2 regions of the Yoonia sp. 72 genome follow, and region 1 is predicted to be linked to the other one. Evidence: riboswitches for the same ligand, from Rfam matches in the RefSeq annotation. Region 1 holds a riboswitch; the other holds the start of a gene.
What was found. Region 1 has a riboswitch for thiamine pyrophosphate ahead of thiB (thiamine ABC transporter substrate binding subunit). Riboswitches for the same ligand answer to the same signal wherever they lie in the genome.

Region 1 (9,261 bases):
TCTCAAGCGGGCAAAGGGTGCGGGGATCACGCTGGTCAATATCGGCGTCGGTCCCTCCAATGCGAAAACCGCGACCGACCATATCGCCGTGCTGCGCCCGCATGCCTGGCTGATGGTTGGCCATTGCGCAGGCCTGCGCAATTCGCAGCGCCTCGGTGATTTTGTGCTGGCCCATGCGTACCTGCGCGAAGATCACGTGCTGGACGACGACTTGCCCGTCTGGGTGCCGATCCCTGCGCTGGCCGAAATCCAGATCGCGCTGCAAACCGCCGTGGCCGATGTGACGCAGCTCGAAGGGTATGAGCTCAAGCGCATCATGCGCACTGGCACCGTGGCGACCATCGACAACCGCAACTGGGAATTGCGCGAACAGGCAGGGCCGGTGCAGCGTCTGTCGCAATCACGCGCCATTGCGCTGGACATGGAAAGCGCCACCATCGCCGCCAACGGTTTCCGGTTCCGCGTCCCCTATGGCACCCTCCTTTGCGTGTCCGACAAACCGCTGCATGGCGAGTTGAAACTCCCCGGCATGGCGTCGGAATTCTATAAGACACAGGTCGCAGCACATCTGATGATCGGTATCCGCGCCATGGAATTGCTGCGCGAAATGCCGCTGGAACGCATCCACAGCCGCAAATTGCGCAGTTTCGAGGAGACAGCCTTTCTCTGACCCCATAAAAAACGGCGGAAAAGTGCGTTTTTGCCTTGTCAGGAGCCGCTATTCGTTGTGGTGTGCCACAACATACCGTTATATGGGCGGGGAATAGGCCCTACAGATGGGGCGAATGAGGGAGACCAGTAAAATGGCGACGAAACCAATGACCAAAGCGCAGCTGGTTGCTGCAATTGCCGATCAGACAGGCATGGACAAAAAAGCTGCCGGTGCAGCGCTGGATGCCGTGACCGGCATCATCACATCCGAAGTGGCTGGCGGCGGTGCCGTCACTCTGCCCGGCGTTGGCAAGATCTATTGCCGCGAGCGTCCAGAGCGGATGGTGCGCAACCCCGCCACCGGCGAGCAGATCAAGAAAGAAGCCGACAAGGTTGTCAAAGTGACGATCGCAAAGGCGCTGAAAGACAGCGTCAACGGCTAAGCTATCGGGCCTTGTGCCGGATGCGAAATCAGGAAAGGGTCGCCCGAACAGGCGGCCCTTTTTGCGTGAGGTGACATGGATATCAAAGCGGTTCTGATGGGCCTTGCCTTCGCGTTCATGTGGTCCTCGGCCTTTACCTCGGCGCGGGTCATCGTCGAATATGCGCCGCCTTTGTCGGCACTGGCGCTGCGGTTCCTGATTTCCGGTCTGATCGGCGTGGCCATCGCATGGTGGCTGGGCCAGTCCGCGCGGCTCACACGGCGGCAATGGACCGGCGTGCTGATCTTCGGGCTGTGCCAGAATGCCCTGTATCTGGGCCTGAATTTCGTGGCGATGCAGACCATTCCCGCATCATTGGCGGCGATCATTGCCTCCACCATGCCGCTGCTGGTCGCGCTGGTGGGCTGGGTCGTGTTTGGCAACACGGTCCGGCCTTTGGGGATCATCGGGCTGATGGCGGGGCTGTTGGGTGTCGTTCTTATCATGGGCGCACGGCTGCAGGGCGGCATCGATTTGTTCGGCCTGATCCTGTGTGTGATTGGCGTGATGTCCCTGACGGTCGCGACGCTTGCGGTTCTGGGGGCGTCGTCGGGTGGCAATGTGCTGATGATCGTGGGGCTGCAGATGCTTGTCGGCAGTGCGCTGCTGTTCATTCCTGCCGTGGCGCTGGAAACGCTGGTCGTCACATGGAACTGGCAGTTGATCGTCGCCTTCATCTACACCGTGCTGGTGCCGGGGCTGGCGGCGACGCTGGTCTGGTTCCTGCTGGTGGGCCGGATCGGCGCGGTCAAGGCGTCAACCTTCCACTTCCTCAACCCGTTTCTGGGTGTGGCAGTCGCGGCTGTGCTACTGGGCGAAAAGATCGGGCCGCTGGATGTGCTGGGCGTTGTGATTATCGCCGCCGGTATTCTGGCGGTGCAGTTGTCGCGTCAGCCCGCGCCGATCACACCGCGCACGCCGCCCGTCTGACCGCGATCTAAAAGCAGGTGGTCGAGGATCACGCAGGCCATCATCGCCTCGCCCACCGGCACGGCGCGGATGCCGACGCAGGGGTCGTGGCGGCCTTTGGTGATGACTTCGGTCGGACTGCCGTCCATCATGATCGACTTGCGCGGGGACAGAATGGACGATGTCGGTTTCACCGCGAACCGTACGACGATATCCTGCCCCGTGCTGATCCCGCCAAGGATGCCGCCCGAATGATTGGATGAATATTCCGGCCCGTTCGGCCCCATAAAAATCTCGTCCGCGTTATCGCGGCCTGTCAGCGCGGCAGCGGCCATGCCTTCGCCGATTTCGACACCTTTGACGGCGTTGATCGACATCATCGCAGCGGCCAGATCAGTGTCTAACTTGGCATAAACCGGCGCGCCGATGCCCGCAGGCACACCGCGCGCCACCACCTCGATGATCGCCCCGACCGAGTTATGATCGTCCTTGCGCAGCCACGTCAGATAGTCGTTCCATTCCGCTGCGGCCTGCGCATCGGGGCAGAAAAAATCGTTGCGGTCGATTTCATCCCAATCCATCCGCGCGCGGTCGATTTGTTTGGTGCCCATCTGGGTCATGTAGCCTTTGATCTGCACATTCGGCGCAATCAGCTTGATCGCCTCGCGCGCGACACCGCCAGCAGCGACACGCGACGCGGTTTCACGCGCCGATGACCGCCCGCCGCCGCGCGGATCGCGCAATCCGTATTTCTGGTGATAGGTGATATCGGCATGACCCGGGCGGAACGTGTTCAGGATATCGCCGTAATCTTTGGACCGCTGGTCGGTGTTGCGGATCATCAACTGGATCGGGGTGCCGGTCGTCCGCCCCTCGTAAACACCCGACAGGATTTCGACCGCATCGGGTTCATTCCGCTGGGTGGTGTTCTTGTTCAGACCGGGGCGGCGTTTGTCCAGCCATTGCTGGATCATCGCAGGTTCCAGCGGGACACCCGGTGGGCAGCCATCGACCGTGGCACCCAAGGCTGGCCCATGGCTTTCGCCCCACGTGGTGAACCGGAACAAATGACCGAAACTGTTGATGGACATGGCAAACCCCTGTTTGGCAACGGTCTAACGGGCGGGGGGGACAGGCTCAAGAGGTTTCCCTTGCACCCGGCCCTGTTCCACCCTAGCTTCCGCCCCACCTCGGGGTGCCTTTACTGGCTGAGATGCGCAAGCAGACCCGTTGAACCTGAACCGGTTAGGACCGGCGGAGGGAAGGTATGGCAATTCCGCTATCCCCCAATCCGCCCGATGCATTTGGAGGATAGAATGCAAAAATCCATTTATCTGCCACTTGTCGCGGGATTTGCGCTTTGTGCCAGCGGCACAGTCGCGCAGACCCCCGTGCTGCAAGTGATGACCTACGACAGTTTTGTCAGCGAATGGGGCCCCGGCCCCGCGATCAAGGCCGCTTTCGAGGAAACCTGCGGCTGCGAATTGCAGTTTATTGGCACGGGCGACGGCGCTGCCCTGCTCGCACGTTTGCAGTTGGAAGGGCCACAGACCGAGGCTGATATCGTGCTGGGCCTCGACACCAACCTGATCGCCGCTGCGCGCGCCACGGGCCTGTTCGCACCGCATGGCGTTGATGCCGCCCTTGACCTGCCGATCACGTGGGACGATCCCGATTTCCTGCCGTTCGACTGGGGTTATTTCGCCTTTGTCGGCAATGCGGGTGAGGCTGCCCCGACATCCCTGCGCGCCTTGGCCGACAGCGACATCCGGATCGTCATTCAGGACCCGCGGTCATCCACTCCCGGTCTGGGTCTGCTGATGTGGGTCAAGACGGCCTATCCTGATAGTGCCGCTGAGCTGTGGGCCGATCTTGCGGATAACATCGTCACCGTCACCCCCGGCTGGTCCGAAGCTTACGGGCTGTTTCTTGAGGGCGAAGCCGACGCCGTCCTGTCCTATACCACCTCGCCCGCCTATCACCTGATCGCGGAAGAGGATGACAGCAAGGTCGCATGGGCTTTTGACGAAGGGCATTACATGCAGGTCGAGGTCGCGGCCAAGGTCGCTGGCACCGACCAGCCGGAACTTGCGGACCAGTTTCTGGCCTTTATGGTGTCCGATGCGTTCCAGTCCATCATCCCCACGACCAACTGGATGTATCCTGCTGTGGTACCCGAGGGTGGCCTGCCCGCAGGGTTCGAGACGCTGACCGTCCCTGAAACCGCTCTGCTGCTGTCCCCCGAGGATGCCGCAGCGATCCGTGACGTGGCGCTGGACGAATGGCGCAACGCGCTGTCGCAATAGCCCCGCGCTGGCCCGGTGCCGCTGCGGCGGCGCTGGTGCTGGTGCTGACCATTGGCACGCTGGCCGCTGTCGGCTGGCGTGCCCAATGGCAGCGCGGGCTGTCGCCTGCTGATTGGGCGGCAATCCAGTTTACTGTCATGCAGGCGATGGTGTCTGCGGGGCTGAGCGTGCTGCTGGCCATTCCCGTCGCGCGCGCGCTTGCGCGACGGCGGTTTCGGGGGCGGTCGGCGCTGATTACGCTGATGGGCGCGCCGTTCCTGTTGCCGGTTGTAGTCGCGGTAATCGGATTGCTCGCCGTGTTCGGGCGCGCGGGCGTGGTGAACAGTGGCCTTGCATGGCTGGGCCTGCCGGCGATCACAATTTTCGGCTTTCATGGCGTCGTGCTGGCGCATGTGTTTTTTAACCTGCCACTGGCGATCCGGTTGATCCTGCAAGGCTGGCTGTCGATCCCTGCGGAACGGTTCCGCCTGGCCGCGTCGCTGAACGCGCCAGTGGGGCGGTTGCTGGAATGGCCGATGCTGCGGGCTGTCGTGCCGGGGGTTTTCCTTGTGATTTTCCTGATCTGCCTGACCAGTTTCGCGGTGGCGCTGACGCTGGGCGGCGGTCCGCGCGCCACGACGGTCGAGCTGGCGATCTATCAGGCGCTCCGGTTCGATTTCGATCTGGGGCGCGCGGCCTTGCTGGCCTGTGTCCAGTTCGGGCTGTGCGCTGTGGCGGCTGTCGTCGTCTGGCGCCTGACCAGCCTGGACGCGATGGGTGCAGGGCTTGACCGCGTTGTGCAGCGCTGGGACCTGCGCTGGCCTGCGCTGGATTATCTGATGATCGCTCTGGTCGCCATTTTCCTGTTCACGCCTTTGGCGATGGTGATCTGGCGCGGTGTGCCGGGACTGATGGGCTTGCCGACAAGCATCTGGCTTGCCGCGGGACGGTCCGTGACTGTTGCGGTTTTTTCTGCGTTGCTGTGCATCTGTATGGCGCTGGCGCTGGCACTACGCGGCGGGCGGGTGGTGGCCGTGGTCGGCGTGCTGCCGCTTGCAGCCTCTGGTCTGGTCGTGGGGACGGGGGCGTTTCTGCTGGTCTATCAGTTCATCAATCCCGCGCGTCTGGCGCTGCCGATCACCGTGCTGGTGAACGCGACACTTGCACTGCCCTTTGCGCTGCGGGCCATCGGGCAGGCTGTGGACGGGATCGACCGCGATTTCGGGCGTTTGGGGGCCAGTCTGGGCCTGTCGCGCTGGGGCTGGGTGCGCATCGTCGTGCTGCCGCGCATCCGCCGCCCTTTGGGGTTCGGCGCGGGGCTTGCCGCAGCCTTGTCGATGGGCGACCTTGGCGTCATCACGCTGTTCGCGGGCGAGGCGGAGCAGACGTTGCCGCTGGCCATGTACCGCCTGATGGGGGCTTACCGGATGGAGGCCGCGGCAGGTGCTGCGCTGCTGTTGCTGGCGCTCAGCTTTGCGGCGTTCTGGATCTGCGACCGAGGGGGGCGCGGCAATGCTGATCTGTGACAAACTGGTGTTGCAACAGGACGATTTTCGCCTGACTGCCGATGTGACATTTGGCGCGGGCAAGATCACGGCGCTGATCGGTCCTTCGGGCGCGGGCAAATCAACCTTGCTTGCAGCCTTGTCAGGGTTTCTGGAGCCTGCGGCGGGGCGGGTTTTGTGGCAGGATACGGACCTGACCGCGCTCGCCCCCGGCGCGCGCCCGATCAGTGCGGTCTTTCAGGATAACAACCTGTTTCCCCATCTGAACATTGCGCAGAATGCGGGCCTTGGGTTGCGCCCGTCACTGCGGCTGACTGCCGACGAACGTGCGGCAGTCGAGCGCGCTTTGTCGTCAGTCGGGCTGGAAGGGTTGGGCAGTCGCAAACCGGCGGCCCTGTCAGGCGGTCAGCAAAGCCGTGCGGCACTGGCGCGTGTATTGCTGGCGGACCGGCCTGTGGTGTTGCTGGACGAACCTTTCGCCGCTCTTGGGCCGGCGATGAAGGATGACATGCTTGATCTGGTGCGCGCGACGCTGGGCGCTGGCGGACGGTCGGTTCTGATGGTCACCCATGATCCTGATGATGCACGGCGCATTGCGGATGAGGCGTCTTTGGTCGCTGATGGAATTGTGACGGCCCCAGTCACTGTATCAGCATTCTTCGACAGACCATCAGAGGCGCTGGCCGCCTATTTGGGCTGAACGAAAAAGGCCCGCCAGAGAGGCGAGCCTTTTATGTCGGGACAAGCCGGTGTTACGACTTTTTGTTCTTGTAGGGTGCCCAAAGGCGCTTGTTGGTCAGATAGAGCAGAACCGACAGCAACGTCAGGAAAATGACGCCTGTCAGACCAGCCTGCTTGCGCGCCATCATCTTGGGTTCGGCGGTCCACATCAGGAACGCAGCGACGTCCTTTGAAACGGCTTCAAGATCGGTGGGGCTGCCATCCTCGTAAAACACGTCGTCGCCATAAAGCGGGGGTGCCATGCTGATCCAGCTGCCCGGAACCATGTGGTCGCCATTGGGGTATTTGCAGCTGTCGGGGAAACCACCGGCGGCAAAGGCGATGTTATAATAGCCGTCCATCGGATCGCCTTCGAGGGCGCATTCAGGTTCTTCGACATAACCGGTCATCAACGACGCGATATATTCCGCGCCGCCCATGCCTTGGAACAACTGGGCCATGCCCGTGCCATAGGGACCAGAGAAGCCAGCGCGTGCTTTGGCCATCAGCGTCAGGTCTGGTGCGGTCGACAGGTTCGACATCGGAAACTTGTCGGCCGGGGTGGCGGGGCGGAAATCGCCTTCGCCATCGAACAGGGCCTGATCGAAGACTTCGTAGAATTCGGCATAGGCGCGCATCTGGTCTTCGGGCAGGCCTGGACCGCCTGCGTCCGACAGGTTGCGGAAGGACAGATACTGCAGGCCATGGCAGGCCGCGCAGACCTCTGTATAGACCTGAAGACCGCGCTGAAGCTGCATCTGGTCGAACTGGCCAAACGGACCCTCGAACGAGAAGGCATAGTCGGTCACTTCGATCTTTGCGCCCGCTGCCAGTGCCTGCCCTGATGTCAGGGCAAGCGCTGCGGCGGCGGCGAGTGTGGCGTTACGGAGCATATTCATTGGTCTTCCTCACTCGGCCGGATTGACGACAGGCGCGCTGCCGCTTTTCGGCGCGTAATGCGCGTTGTAGTCTTCCTCGATCGTCGCAGGTGGTGTCAGCGGCTTTTCAATGACGCCAAGCAGCGGCAGGATCACCAGGAAATAGGCGAACCAGTAGACCGAACCGACCAGCGCGATATACGGATAGATACCCTCTGCCGGCATGGCCCCTGCCCACATCAGGACAAAGAAGTCGACGACCAGTAGCCAGAACCACCACTTGAACATCGGGCGGTACCGACCGGAACGGACGGTCGAAGTGTCCAGCCACGGAGCCAGCGCCATCACGACGATTGCGCCGAACATCGCCAGAACCCCAAAGAACTTTGCGTCGATGATGCCGAAGGTGACCCACTGGGTGAAAATCACGAGCCAGACGTCACCGTCAAAGGCGCGCAGGATCGCGTAGAATGGCAGGAAATACCATTCAGGCACGATATGCGCCGGTGTCGCCAGCGGGTTCGCAGGGATGTAATTGTCGGGGTGGCCCAGATAGTTCGGCATAAATCCGACGATCGCCACGAAGACGGCAAGGATGACCGCCAGCGCAAACAGGTCCTTGATCACGAAATAGGGCCAGAACGGCAGCGTGTCCTTTTCGGCGTCTTCTTTCGACGTGCGGCGGACTTCGACGCCTGTCGGGTTGTTGTTGCCGGTGGTGTGGAACGCCCAGATGTGCACGATCGTCAGGCCCAGCAAGATGAAGGGCAGCAGGTAGTGCAGCGAAAAGAAGCGGTTCAGCGCGGGCTGGCCCACAGCGGTCGCACCCAAGAGCCATGTCTGCACGCTTTCGCCCACAAAGGGGATCGCGCCGAACAGGCCGGTGATCACGGCAGTCCCGTGGAACGACATCTGGCCCCATGGCAGAACGTAACCCATGAAGGCAGTGCCCATCATCAGCAGATACATCAGCATGCCGATGATCCATGTCACTTCGCGCGGGGCTTTGTATGACCCGTAGTACAGCGAGCGGAAAATGTGGGCGTAAACGGCGACAAAGAACAAGGATGCGCCGTTCTGGTGGAAATAGCGGATCATATGGCCGCCGTTCACGTCACGCATGATGTGTTCGACCGAGGCAAAAGCCATGTCCACATGCGGGACGTAATGCATCACCAGCACGACGCCGGTGATAATCTGCATCACCAGCGTAAAGACCAGCACGATCCCCCAGATCCACATCCAGTTCAGGTTGCGGGGGGTCGGCAGCATCAACGTGTCATAAAGAAGCCCGACGATCGGCAGGCGTGAATGCAGCCACTTTTCGCCGTTTGACTTTGGTTCGTAATGGTCGTGGGGGATACCAGCCATGGATCGCTCTCCTTAACCGAGTTGAATGGTTGTCTCGTCCACAAAGGACGCGACGGGAATATCGAGATTGCGCGGTGCAGGTCCGCGGCGGATGCGGCCGGCAGTGTCGTAATGCGACCCGTGGCAAGGGCAGAACCACCCGTTGAAATCGCCCGACTGGCCAAGCGGCACGCAGCCAAGGTGGGTGCAGATGCCCATCTGGACCAGCCAGACGCCATCTTCGGACAGCGCACGGTTCGCATCGCTCGCGTCTGCAGAAGCATCAAGGTTTGCGTTCTGCGAAAGACGGTCGGGCAAGGACGAGATATCGACAGCATTTGCTTCTGCGATCTCTTGCTCGGTGCGCGCGCGAATGAACACGGGTTTGCCCTGCCACAGCACGGTCAGCTGCGTGCCCGGATCAACGGCGCTGACATCCACGCGGATCGACGCAAGCGCCAGCACGTCTGCAGATGGGTTC
Region 2 (9,261 bases), on a different contig from region 1:
GCGAGCGCGCCACCGGATCGGGCCGATCCCGGGATCAACTACGCTGTGACGGGGTCAGACGGACGGATTGCCTACGCGCTTGCAGCGGATCATGCCGTCCTGCCGCTGGAAGCGGGCGGGCAGGTCGAAGGCTGGCAGATCGTCCAGTATGAACATGTGCCTGGCACAGGCGGACCTGTCGCAATCGATGTCGGCGCAGCGGCACCCGCTGCAAGCGGCACAGTCCCGGCACCGCCGGCCATGATGCCACCCGACGTGCTGGCGGAACGATACTGGCAAACCGGCGATCCCTGTGCGGCCGTGCGGCGGATCAAGGCGGCATTTGACATGACCGGACAAAGCGACCTGCTGCCCGTGCCTGCTGGCGACGCCGCAGGCCCGCAAGCCTGCGCCGAGCTGCATACAGATCTTTTGCGCCGGCTCAGAGGGCAAGAGAGTGCACCAGCGGCGCGGCCGGTCTTTTTGTGGACCTTCAACTAGCATACGAGACGATCCTGTCCTCGCTGCGTCGTCAGTCTGTTCAGGGCGAGGTGGCACTTGCAGAGGCATCGGTCCAAAAAGATTTATGCCTCCGGCGGGGATATTTGGGCTCCAACGATGTGAAGCGTCAGCGCATCAGCACGACCGGCACCTTGCAGGCGCGGATCATCGCCGTGGTGGTTGACCCGATCACAAGGCTGCGGATGCGGCTGTGTCCGTAAGCGCCCATCACCAGCATGTCGAAACCTTCGGTGTCCACCAGATCGGCCAATGCTTTTTCGGGCTGGCCTGGCAAGACGGATGTTTCAGCCTCCAGCCCTGCGGCTTTCAGCATCGCCTTGGCATTGGCGAGTCCTTTTTCCACCTCGGCTGTGGCCGTGCCGACGGTGACGACATGGATGGACAGCCCTTGAAACAGCGGGCTGCGCGCGATGTGGTCGACCGCTTTCATCGCCGAGGCACCTCCGTCATAGGCGACGAGCACGCGTGCAATCGGCTTGAACGCGCGCGATGCAACGAACACGGGGCGCGTGCTGGTGCGCACGATCCGTTCGAGGTTGGAGCCAAGATGGCCTTTGGCGAAATCCGCATCCTCGCCGCGTTTGCCCACGATGATGACGCGGGCATCGCCTTCGACTTCGGCCACCGCCTCGACCACGTCACCGTGGCGCAGACGGGTGGTGATGTCGGTCACACCGTCCTTGTCCAGAATGGCGCGGGCATCGTCGAGGATCGCACGGCCACGCTGGCTCATCAGTTTGGACCGTTGCGCGTCAAGGTCGGCCAGTTCCTGCAGCAGCGCCGTACGCGCGCCCAGCGCGATCGTGCCGGAATGGTCACGCTTGCCCGATGTGTCGCGCGGGCCCAGCACATGGATCAGTTCCACCGCTGCCCCCGTCCGGTCGGCGATCCATGCGGCATGGTGGCAGACGCTTTGCGCATAGATAGAGCCGTCGATGAAGGCCACGATCTTTTGTGTCGGTGTCATATCCGTCTCCTCAATGCGCCATCAGCTTGTCCATCGCGCCGGGCTTGTCATGGATGGCCAGCTTGTCGACGATGGTTTCGGTCGCTTCGTTCATGCCGACGATCTCGACCTCGGCCCCGTCACGGCGGAATTTCAGCACGGCCATGTCCAGCGCCTGCACGGAACTGATGTCCCAGATATGTGCGCTCCTGACGTCGATGATGACCTTGTCGAGCGCTTCCTTGAAATCGAAGGCGTTCATGAAATCCTCGACCGAGCCATAGAACAGCTGGCCTTCGACGACATAGGTCCGTTCGCGCCCGTCTTTCGAGATCATCGTCGTCATCTTGAACAATTGCGCGATCTTGGCGGCAAAGAAGATACCCGACAGCAGCACCCCGACTAAGACCCCGATGGCAAGGTTATGGGTGTAGACCACCGTCACCACGGTCGCGATCATCACGATGGAGGAGGATTGCGGATGTGTGCGCAGCGCCTTGATCGAGGACCATGAAAAGGTCCCGATGCTGACCATGATCATAATCGCCACAAGTGCGGCCATCGGGATCTGGCTGACCAGATCGCCCAAGCCTACCACCATGATCAGCAGGATCACACCGGCGGCAAAACACGACAACCGCCCGCGCCCGCCGGATTTGACGTTGATGATCGACTGGCCGATCATGGCGCAGCCCGCCATGCCGCCGATGAACCCCGTCGCGGTATTCGCGATGCCTTGGCCCACGCATTCCTGATTGCGGTCGGATTTCGTATCGGTCAAATCATCGACGATGTTCTGTGTCATCAGGCTTTCCAAGAGGCCCACAATGGCGACCGCGATGGAATAGGGCAGGATGATCATCAGCGTCTCGACTGTCAGCGGAATCTGCGGGATCAGGAACACGGGCAGCGTGTCGGGCAGCGCGCCCATGTCGCCCACGGTGCGCACGTCCCAGCCGAAATACATCACCAGCGCGGTCAAGACCACAATGGTGACCAGCGGTGACGGGATCGCCTTGGTCAAAAGCGGGAACAGGTAGATGATGGCAAGCCCGCCTGCCACCAGCACATAGGTCAACCATGTCACGACGCCAGGGTCAAGTTCGGGCAGTTGCGCCATGAAGATCAGGATCGCCAGCGCGTTGACAAAGCCGGTCATCACCGATTTGGACACATAGCGCATCACAAACCCCAGCCGCAGGATACCCGCGCCAATCTGGATCAGCCCCGCCAGCACGGTCGCGGCAAGCAGATATTCCAGCCCGTGATCGCGCACCAAGGTCACCATCAGCACAGCCGTCGCCGCTGTCGCGGCAGAGATCATGCCGGGCCGCCCACCCGTGATCGCCGTCAGCACAGCGATCGAGAAACTGGCGTAAAGCCCGACCTTGGGATCGACGCCCGCGATGATCGAAAAGGCGATTGCTTCGGGGATCAGGGCTAGGGCGACGACAAGCCCCGCCAAAAGGTCACCGCGAATATTGCCCGTCCACTGGGCGCGGTACGCATCAATAGATATCATGTAAATCTTTCCTGTCCGGCCGCAGCGCGCCGGCAACGTCTGGTTTTGACAGGTTGTCCGGCGGATAGGCGGCCGGAAGAGCCACCCGAGGTCACCCCCGGGTCCATGTTTACAGGTCGCGATATACACGAAACGGCGTGCGCGCCAAGCCTCTTGGCCAAATAAGGCGGGGTGCGTCTCCTAGCCGAACACCAGCCCGCCATCCACGATCAGGTTCTGCCCTGTCACGGCCCGCGACCATGGGCTGGCAAAGAACAGCACGGCATCGGCCATGGCGGCGGGTGTCGTGACCTGCCCTAGCGGAGTCCCCGCTGCGATGATGTCGAACACCGCTTCGGGTGTCGCGGCGCTCGCATCGGTGGTGCGCAACAGACCGCCCGAGACCATGTTGACCGTCACACCCAGCGGCCCGAGCTCCTTGGCCGCCGTGCGGGTCAATGCCAGCAGCGCGCCTTTGGCGGCGGTGTAATCGTGATAGGGCACGACAGGGTTCTGCATCAGGTTGGTGCCGATCAGGACGACCCTCCCGAACCCTTGCGCCGCGAAATGCGGCTGCAAGGCGTGAAGGCAATGCAGCGCCCCGCCCACGGCCGTTTCCGCCTGCTGCGCGATATCGGCCCAGTGCATCTGGTCCAGCGTCTTGCGCGCATCGCCGTTGAAACTGAAATCGGCCAGCGCGTTATGGACCAGCACGTCAGGCGCGCCAAAGCGGTCGGTGATCGCGGCGACCATCGCGCTGACCTGTGCGGGGTCGGTCACATCGGCCTGAAACGCCGCTGCGCGCGGGCCAAGCTCGGCCGCCAGTGCCTCGGCCGCGTCGCGGCTGTGGCGGTAGTTGATCGCGACTTGCGCGCCTTCTTGTGCAAAGCTGCGGGCGATGGCAGCCCCAAGGCCGCGGCCTGCGCCAGTAATCAGGACAGTCAGGTCGGAAATATTGCGGGTCATCGGGTTATCCTTTGAAAAAGTCGTGAAAATGGTGGGTCGGGCCATGCCCCTGCCCCACGCGCAGCGCATCCGCGCCTGCGATGGCGCGGGCAACGAAAGCTTTCGCCTGCTCTGCCGCCTGCGGCAGTGGCAGCCCCTGCCCCAGCAAGGTGGCCAGCGCCGACGACAGGGTGCAGCCGGTGCCATGCGTGTTGCGCGTGGCGTGGCGCGTGCCTGCCAGCCATGTCATGCCGCCTGCATGCACCAGCAGATCAGGGCAATCATCCCCCGCCAGATGCCCGCCTTTGAGCAGCACCGCACGCGGCCCCAGCGCCAAGAGCGCGAGCGCCTGTGCCTGCATCTGGTCGCGGGTTGTAGCCTCGGGCAAGTCCAAAAGGTCGGCGGCTTCGGGCAGGTTGGGGGTGATGACGGCAGCCAGCGGCAGCATTGCACGCAAGGCGGCAACAGCCTCGGCCTGCAGCAATCGGTCACCGCTTTTGGCGACCATCACTGGGTCCAGCACGATAGGCGCGTCCAGCCCCTGCACGGCGTCCGACACCGCGCGGACGATCGCGGCATCGCCCAGCATCCCGATCTTGACGGCATGGATGCGGATATCGGCACGGATCGCGGCGATTTGCGCCGCCACCATATCGGGCGGGATCATTTGCACGGCTGTGACGCCTCGGGTATTCTGCGCCGTCAGCGCGGTGATCGCGGCCATGGCATAGCCGCCATTGGCCGAAATCGCCTTGATATCAGCCTGAATACCGGCGCCGCCCGAAGGGTCCGACCCCGCGATGGACAGGATATTGGGGATCATACCTGCCTCCATTCATCGACCAGCGCGCGCGTCGCGGCCTGCGGATCGGTGGCGCGGGTTACGGCACTGACGACGGCCATGCCGATGGCCCCCGCCGCCTTGACCGCCGCGGCATCGCCCGGTTTCAGCCCGCCGATGGCGTAGCAGGGCAGCGATGTGCCCGCGATGATCCGCGCCAACCCGTCAAAGCCGATGGGCGGGGCGTGGTCGGCCTTGCTGGCGGTGGCGCGGACAGGCCCCACGCCAAGGTAATCGACACCAGCAGGGACATGGGTGAGATGCTCGTCCGCCTCGACCGAAAGACCGAGCAGCATGCCCGCGCCAATCCGCGCGCGGATCAGCGCCGGATCACCGTCACCCTGCCCGATGTGCAGGCCATGTACACCTGTCCGCATGGCCAGATCGACGCGGTCGTTGACGATCAGCCGTGCGCCCTGTGCTGTCACCATCGGCAGGACAGCAGCGATCAGCGCGGCAAGATCGGCATCGCTGGCGATCTTGTCACGGATCTGGATCAAGGCGGCACCACCCTGCGCCGCCGCCCTGATCTGGTCGATCACCGGCAGGGGTGCCTCGGCATCGGTGACCACATAGACCGGCCCCATCATACAGGGGTGACCTTTGCGCCCGCCGTCAGATCATCGGGTGTGATCGCATAAAGACGGTCCAGAAACGCCGCGCCAAAAGCCCCCGGCCCTTTGGCCGTTGCTGCTGCCTGCTGCCCTGCCAGCCCGTAATAGGCCATCGCCGAGACGGTCGCTTCCAGCACCGGCTGGCCCACGGCAAAGGCCCCGATCACCCCGTTCAGCGAACAGCCAAGCGCTGTGACCCGCGTCATCAGCGGATCGCCATTGGCGACGCGGTAAGCACGGGTGCCGTCTGTGATGTAATCGACCGGCCCAGACACCGCGACCACCCCGCCCGTCCGCTGCGCCAGTTCACGCGCTGCCGCCTCGGCGGTCTCGACCGTGTCGGTCGTCTCCGGCCCGCGCCCGCCTGCGGACAGCCCAGCAAGCGCCAGCACCTCGGAGGCATTGCCGCGGATCACCGTGGGCCGCAGCGCCAGAAGCCGCGCGCAGACCCCCTTGCGATAGCGCGATACACCGATGCCCACAGGGTCCAGCACCCAAGGGCGGCCCGCGTCCTGCATGACCTGTGCCGCGATCTCCATCGCTTCCGCCCATGTGGGATCAAGCGTGCCGATATTGACGGTCAGCGCCTGTGCGATGGCGGCGAATTCGCCGACCTCCTCGCGCGCATGCAGCATGGCGGGGGCGGCACCTGCGGCCAGCAGCACATTGGCCATGATGTTCATGGCGACATAGTTGGTTATGTTATGGATAAGCGGCGCAGTGCTGCGCATCCGGTCAAGGTAAAGGCCTGTGTCGTCCATCGTGGTCCCCCTTGGCATGGGGGTCGGAGAATGCACCAACCCGCAAGCGGGGCTTGGCCATTCACGGACTCCCTACGCCAGCATGATCTGGTTCAGGTTCAAAGGGTGCTTCTCAGCCCGCAGTCGCGGACGCCCCTGTCGTGTGGTGGAACCTATAGGGTGGGGAAGGCGTGTCAAGGGTGGGGTGACCGCGGCTTTCTGGCTGGTTACCGCCGCCCACTTGCGAAGGATTGTGCAGCAGATACGCTGACAATGATCGGCTTCTGGAGACGACAGAGATGGCAGCAAAATCCAAAATCTTTGGCTATTGGATATCTTCTGTCGATGAAAAGAGCGCAAAAGAAGCTGCCAAGATGGCGGGGTTGCCAGTTCTCCTGCTTGGCGCGAATGCTCTGATACTCGCTCTGAGCGGGTTGGTGAACCAAAGCGCCAGCATGACGGTTGCGGGCAGCTATCTTACGATGGCTTTATGCTTGTCTTTCATCGCTTTTCGCATCCGCGCAGGCCATGCTGGGTGGATACCGCTGGCTGGACTTTTGTTTCTGGTCTTTATTGCCGTCAGCGTTTGTCGTCTTATCCGATCTGGCAAGCTAGCGGGGCCGACCATATCGGTGGCGCGCAGGTCGTCATGGGGTGGGTTGTCCCGCTGATTTGCCTTGTCTTTGTGTTTGCAGGTCTCAAATCTTGGATTTGGTTAAGAGCAAATGGCTTTCAGCGAACCTTTTGACCAAATCGTCGCATCGCAGCCCTCCAACGGTATGACCTTGCGCCAGCTTAGCGGCCCAGCGCCGCGCGTTCGGCGGCAGCATCCAGCGCGGGGCCGGCACCTACGCCATCCAGCAGGCCGTCGATTGCCGCGACGCTGAGATCGGAGGCGGGCATGAAATTGCCCGCACCTCCTGCATCCACGCTAAGCGCGGTGACCCAGCCGCCTGCCTGCGGATCGCGGCAGATGACATGGCGAACGTCATCCTGCCCGATCAGGCGGCACAGGCCGATAGACGTGTCATAGCTGCCCAGCACACGCACGGTGCTGCCGTCAGGTAGAACAGCCTCGGTCCCCGTCAGCAGATCCGCAGTTGCGACTGCCACATCCACCTGACCGGGGCCGGTGCTGCGCCCTGCAACAAACCCGCCCACGGCCAGCACAAGCGACGCAGCCAGCGCCATGCCCCATCCCAAAACGGGCGTCACAGCTTTGCGCAACGGCACCACGTTGGACGCTTGCGCCATCACCGCCCGCTGGAGCCGGTCGGGGACAGGCTCCAGCGGATAGGCCTCCTGCAACAGGCTGCGGGTCATCGCGAAATCGCGATAGCGCGCGGCGAGCGCCGGGTCGGCGGCGATCAGGCTGTGCAGGCGCAGGGCCTCGGTTTCGGTCAATTCGCCATCGGCAAGGGCCATCAACATGTCATCACTCACTTCATCAGGTCGGATCATCGGTCTATCCCTTTGTTGGAACGCAAGGGCATGTCTTTCAGCTTTTCGGCCAAGGCCAGCCGCGCCCGCGACAGCCGGCTCATCACCGTGCCGTCGGGAATTTCAAGAAGCGCCGCCACTTCGCGGTAGCGCATGCCTTCAACGCAGACGAGCATCAGCACGACGCGCTGGTCTTCCGGTAGTGCGGCCATGGCGCGGCGCACTTCGGCCAGATGCAGGCGGGCCTCGGTGGTCTGGCGGCCATCGGACCCGATGATCGTGTCGGCTGCCTCGGTGTCGTATTCAACCGTGTCGCGCCGCGCGCGGATCGTATCAATCCAGGTGTTGCGGATAATGCGGAACATCCATGCATCCATCCGGCTGCCTGCGGCGAAACCATCCATATTGCGCAGGGCCTTTTCGATGCTGGCCTGCACCAGATCATCGGCCTGATCCGCAGCCCCCGCCAGTCCGCGCGCAAAGCGGCGCAAGCGCGGCAAAAGCTGGATCAGTTCGGTGCGCGGGTCGATCGTCACAACAAGGACTTTCTGCAATCGTTCGCGAAAGAAACGGACAGGGCCGGTTTTTATTCCGCGAAATCTGCGCAAACGGGAATAATCTTGAAGATTGGCACGTTATTGTTGAAGCTGCACATCTGCAAGCAATGCCGGAGACTTGCCATGCCCCCCGAAAGCGACCCGACAGACATCGACCGCGCACGCCGCAGGCTTTTGCGCAGGATCGGACTGGGCATGGGCCTTGCCTATGCTGCCCCCGCACTGACAGGGCTTGGTGTCGCGCATGCGTCGGATGCAAGCAGCGGGGCGTCGCGGGCCAGCGGGCCATCGCGCAGTTCCGCGCCATCACGGCCTTCGCGCGCCTCGGCGCCGTCGCGGCCACAGGCGCAGCCCCGACAACAGCCCGTTCAGCAGCAACGCCGGTCCGAGCCACCGCAGGAGATTTTGGCTTTTGTACCCTTTGGCCAGTCGCTCAGCCCAGCGATATCGGCAGGGTTCAGGCCACTGTCGCAGACAGATGCCAGCGTCTTGTCGGGTGTTCTGGTGCGCTTTGCGATTCCGCAGGGCCGGACGGTGGTAAGCGCGCAAGCCGAACTTGCACGTCTGTTCCCCCAAGGCGTGACGGATGTGAACCATTTCTACACCCCTGACGATTTCACCTGCACCGGGGCGGATTGCGCCGCCCATGCGATGATCGGCTGGGCCGGCTGGCCCAGCGCGATGCGGCCTCGCATCGGGATGATCGACACCGGCGTCAACACGGCGCATCCATCCCTGCAGGGGCGCAGGTTACGGGTCTTTCAGGTCGATCTGGGCAACCGCGACGCTGCGGGGCGGGTCCATGGGACAGCGATCGCCGCGATGCTGGTGGGCAGCGTCGAAGGGCGGGTGCCGGGCCTTTTGCCAGATGCCGAACTGATCGCGGTCGAAGCTTTCCACGCCAGCGGCGCCGCCGAACAGGCCGATGCTTTTTCGGTCGCCAATGCGGTCAGCCTGCTGATTTCGGAACGTGTGGATGTGATCAACATGTCCTTCTCCGGGCCGGAGAACGCGGTTCTCAAACGTGTCATCGAACGCGCGGCCGAGCTTGGCATCGGGCTTGTGGCCGCCGCAGGCAACGGCGGGCCGGGCAGCCCGCCCGCCTATCCCGCCGCTTGGCCAGAGGTGATCGCTGTCACCGCCGTGGACGCGCGCGAACGCGTCTACCGGCAGGCC

Region 2: it holds a riboswitch for thiamine pyrophosphate, as region 1 does, so the genes downstream of both, thiM (hydroxyethylthiazole kinase) here and thiB (thiamine ABC transporter substrate binding subunit) in region 1, are expected to answer to the same signal.

What each region holds. Positions count from the first base shown of each region.
Region 1 covers NZ_JAXIWG010000002.1:297,164-306,424, reverse strand. Annotated here, with positions in the region: gene VCK47_RS10050 (AMP nucleosidase) at 1-670, shown strand, start outside; gene VCK47_RS10045 (HU family DNA-binding protein) at 804-1,094, shown strand; gene VCK47_RS10040 (DMT family transporter) at 1,170-2,063, shown strand; gene aroC (chorismate synthase) at 2,024-3,133, opposite strand; TPP riboswitch at 3,224-3,322, shown strand; gene thiB (thiamine ABC transporter substrate binding subunit) at 3,359-4,348, shown strand; gene VCK47_RS10025 (thiamine/thiamine pyrophosphate ABC transporter permease ThiP) at 4,324-5,853, shown strand; gene VCK47_RS10020 (ATP-binding cassette domain-containing protein) at 5,840-6,532, shown strand; gene VCK47_RS10015 (cytochrome c1) at 6,585-7,451, opposite strand; gene VCK47_RS10010 (cytochrome b) at 7,461-8,801, opposite strand; gene petA (ubiquinol-cytochrome c reductase iron-sulfur subunit) at 8,814-9,261, opposite strand, start outside.
Region 2 covers NZ_JAXIWG010000003.1:100,049-109,309, reverse strand. Annotated here, with positions in the region: gene VCK47_RS12900 (hypothetical protein) at 1-480, shown strand, start outside; gene VCK47_RS12895 (universal stress protein) at 608-1,468, opposite strand; gene VCK47_RS12890 (SulP family inorganic anion transporter) at 1,479-2,969, opposite strand; sul1 at 3,021-3,077, opposite strand; gene VCK47_RS12885 (3-oxoacyl-ACP reductase) at 3,150-3,914, opposite strand; gene thiD (bifunctional hydroxymethylpyrimidine kinase/phosphomethylpyrimidine kinase) at 3,919-4,716, opposite strand; gene thiE (thiamine phosphate synthase) at 4,713-5,324, opposite strand; gene thiM (hydroxyethylthiazole kinase) at 5,321-6,109, opposite strand; TPP riboswitch at 6,162-6,256, opposite strand; gene VCK47_RS12865 (hypothetical protein) at 6,388-6,759, shown strand; gene VCK47_RS12860 (hypothetical protein) at 6,884-7,549, opposite strand; gene VCK47_RS12855 (RNA polymerase sigma factor) at 7,546-8,064, opposite strand; gene VCK47_RS12850 (S8 family serine peptidase) at 8,209-9,261, shown strand, end outside.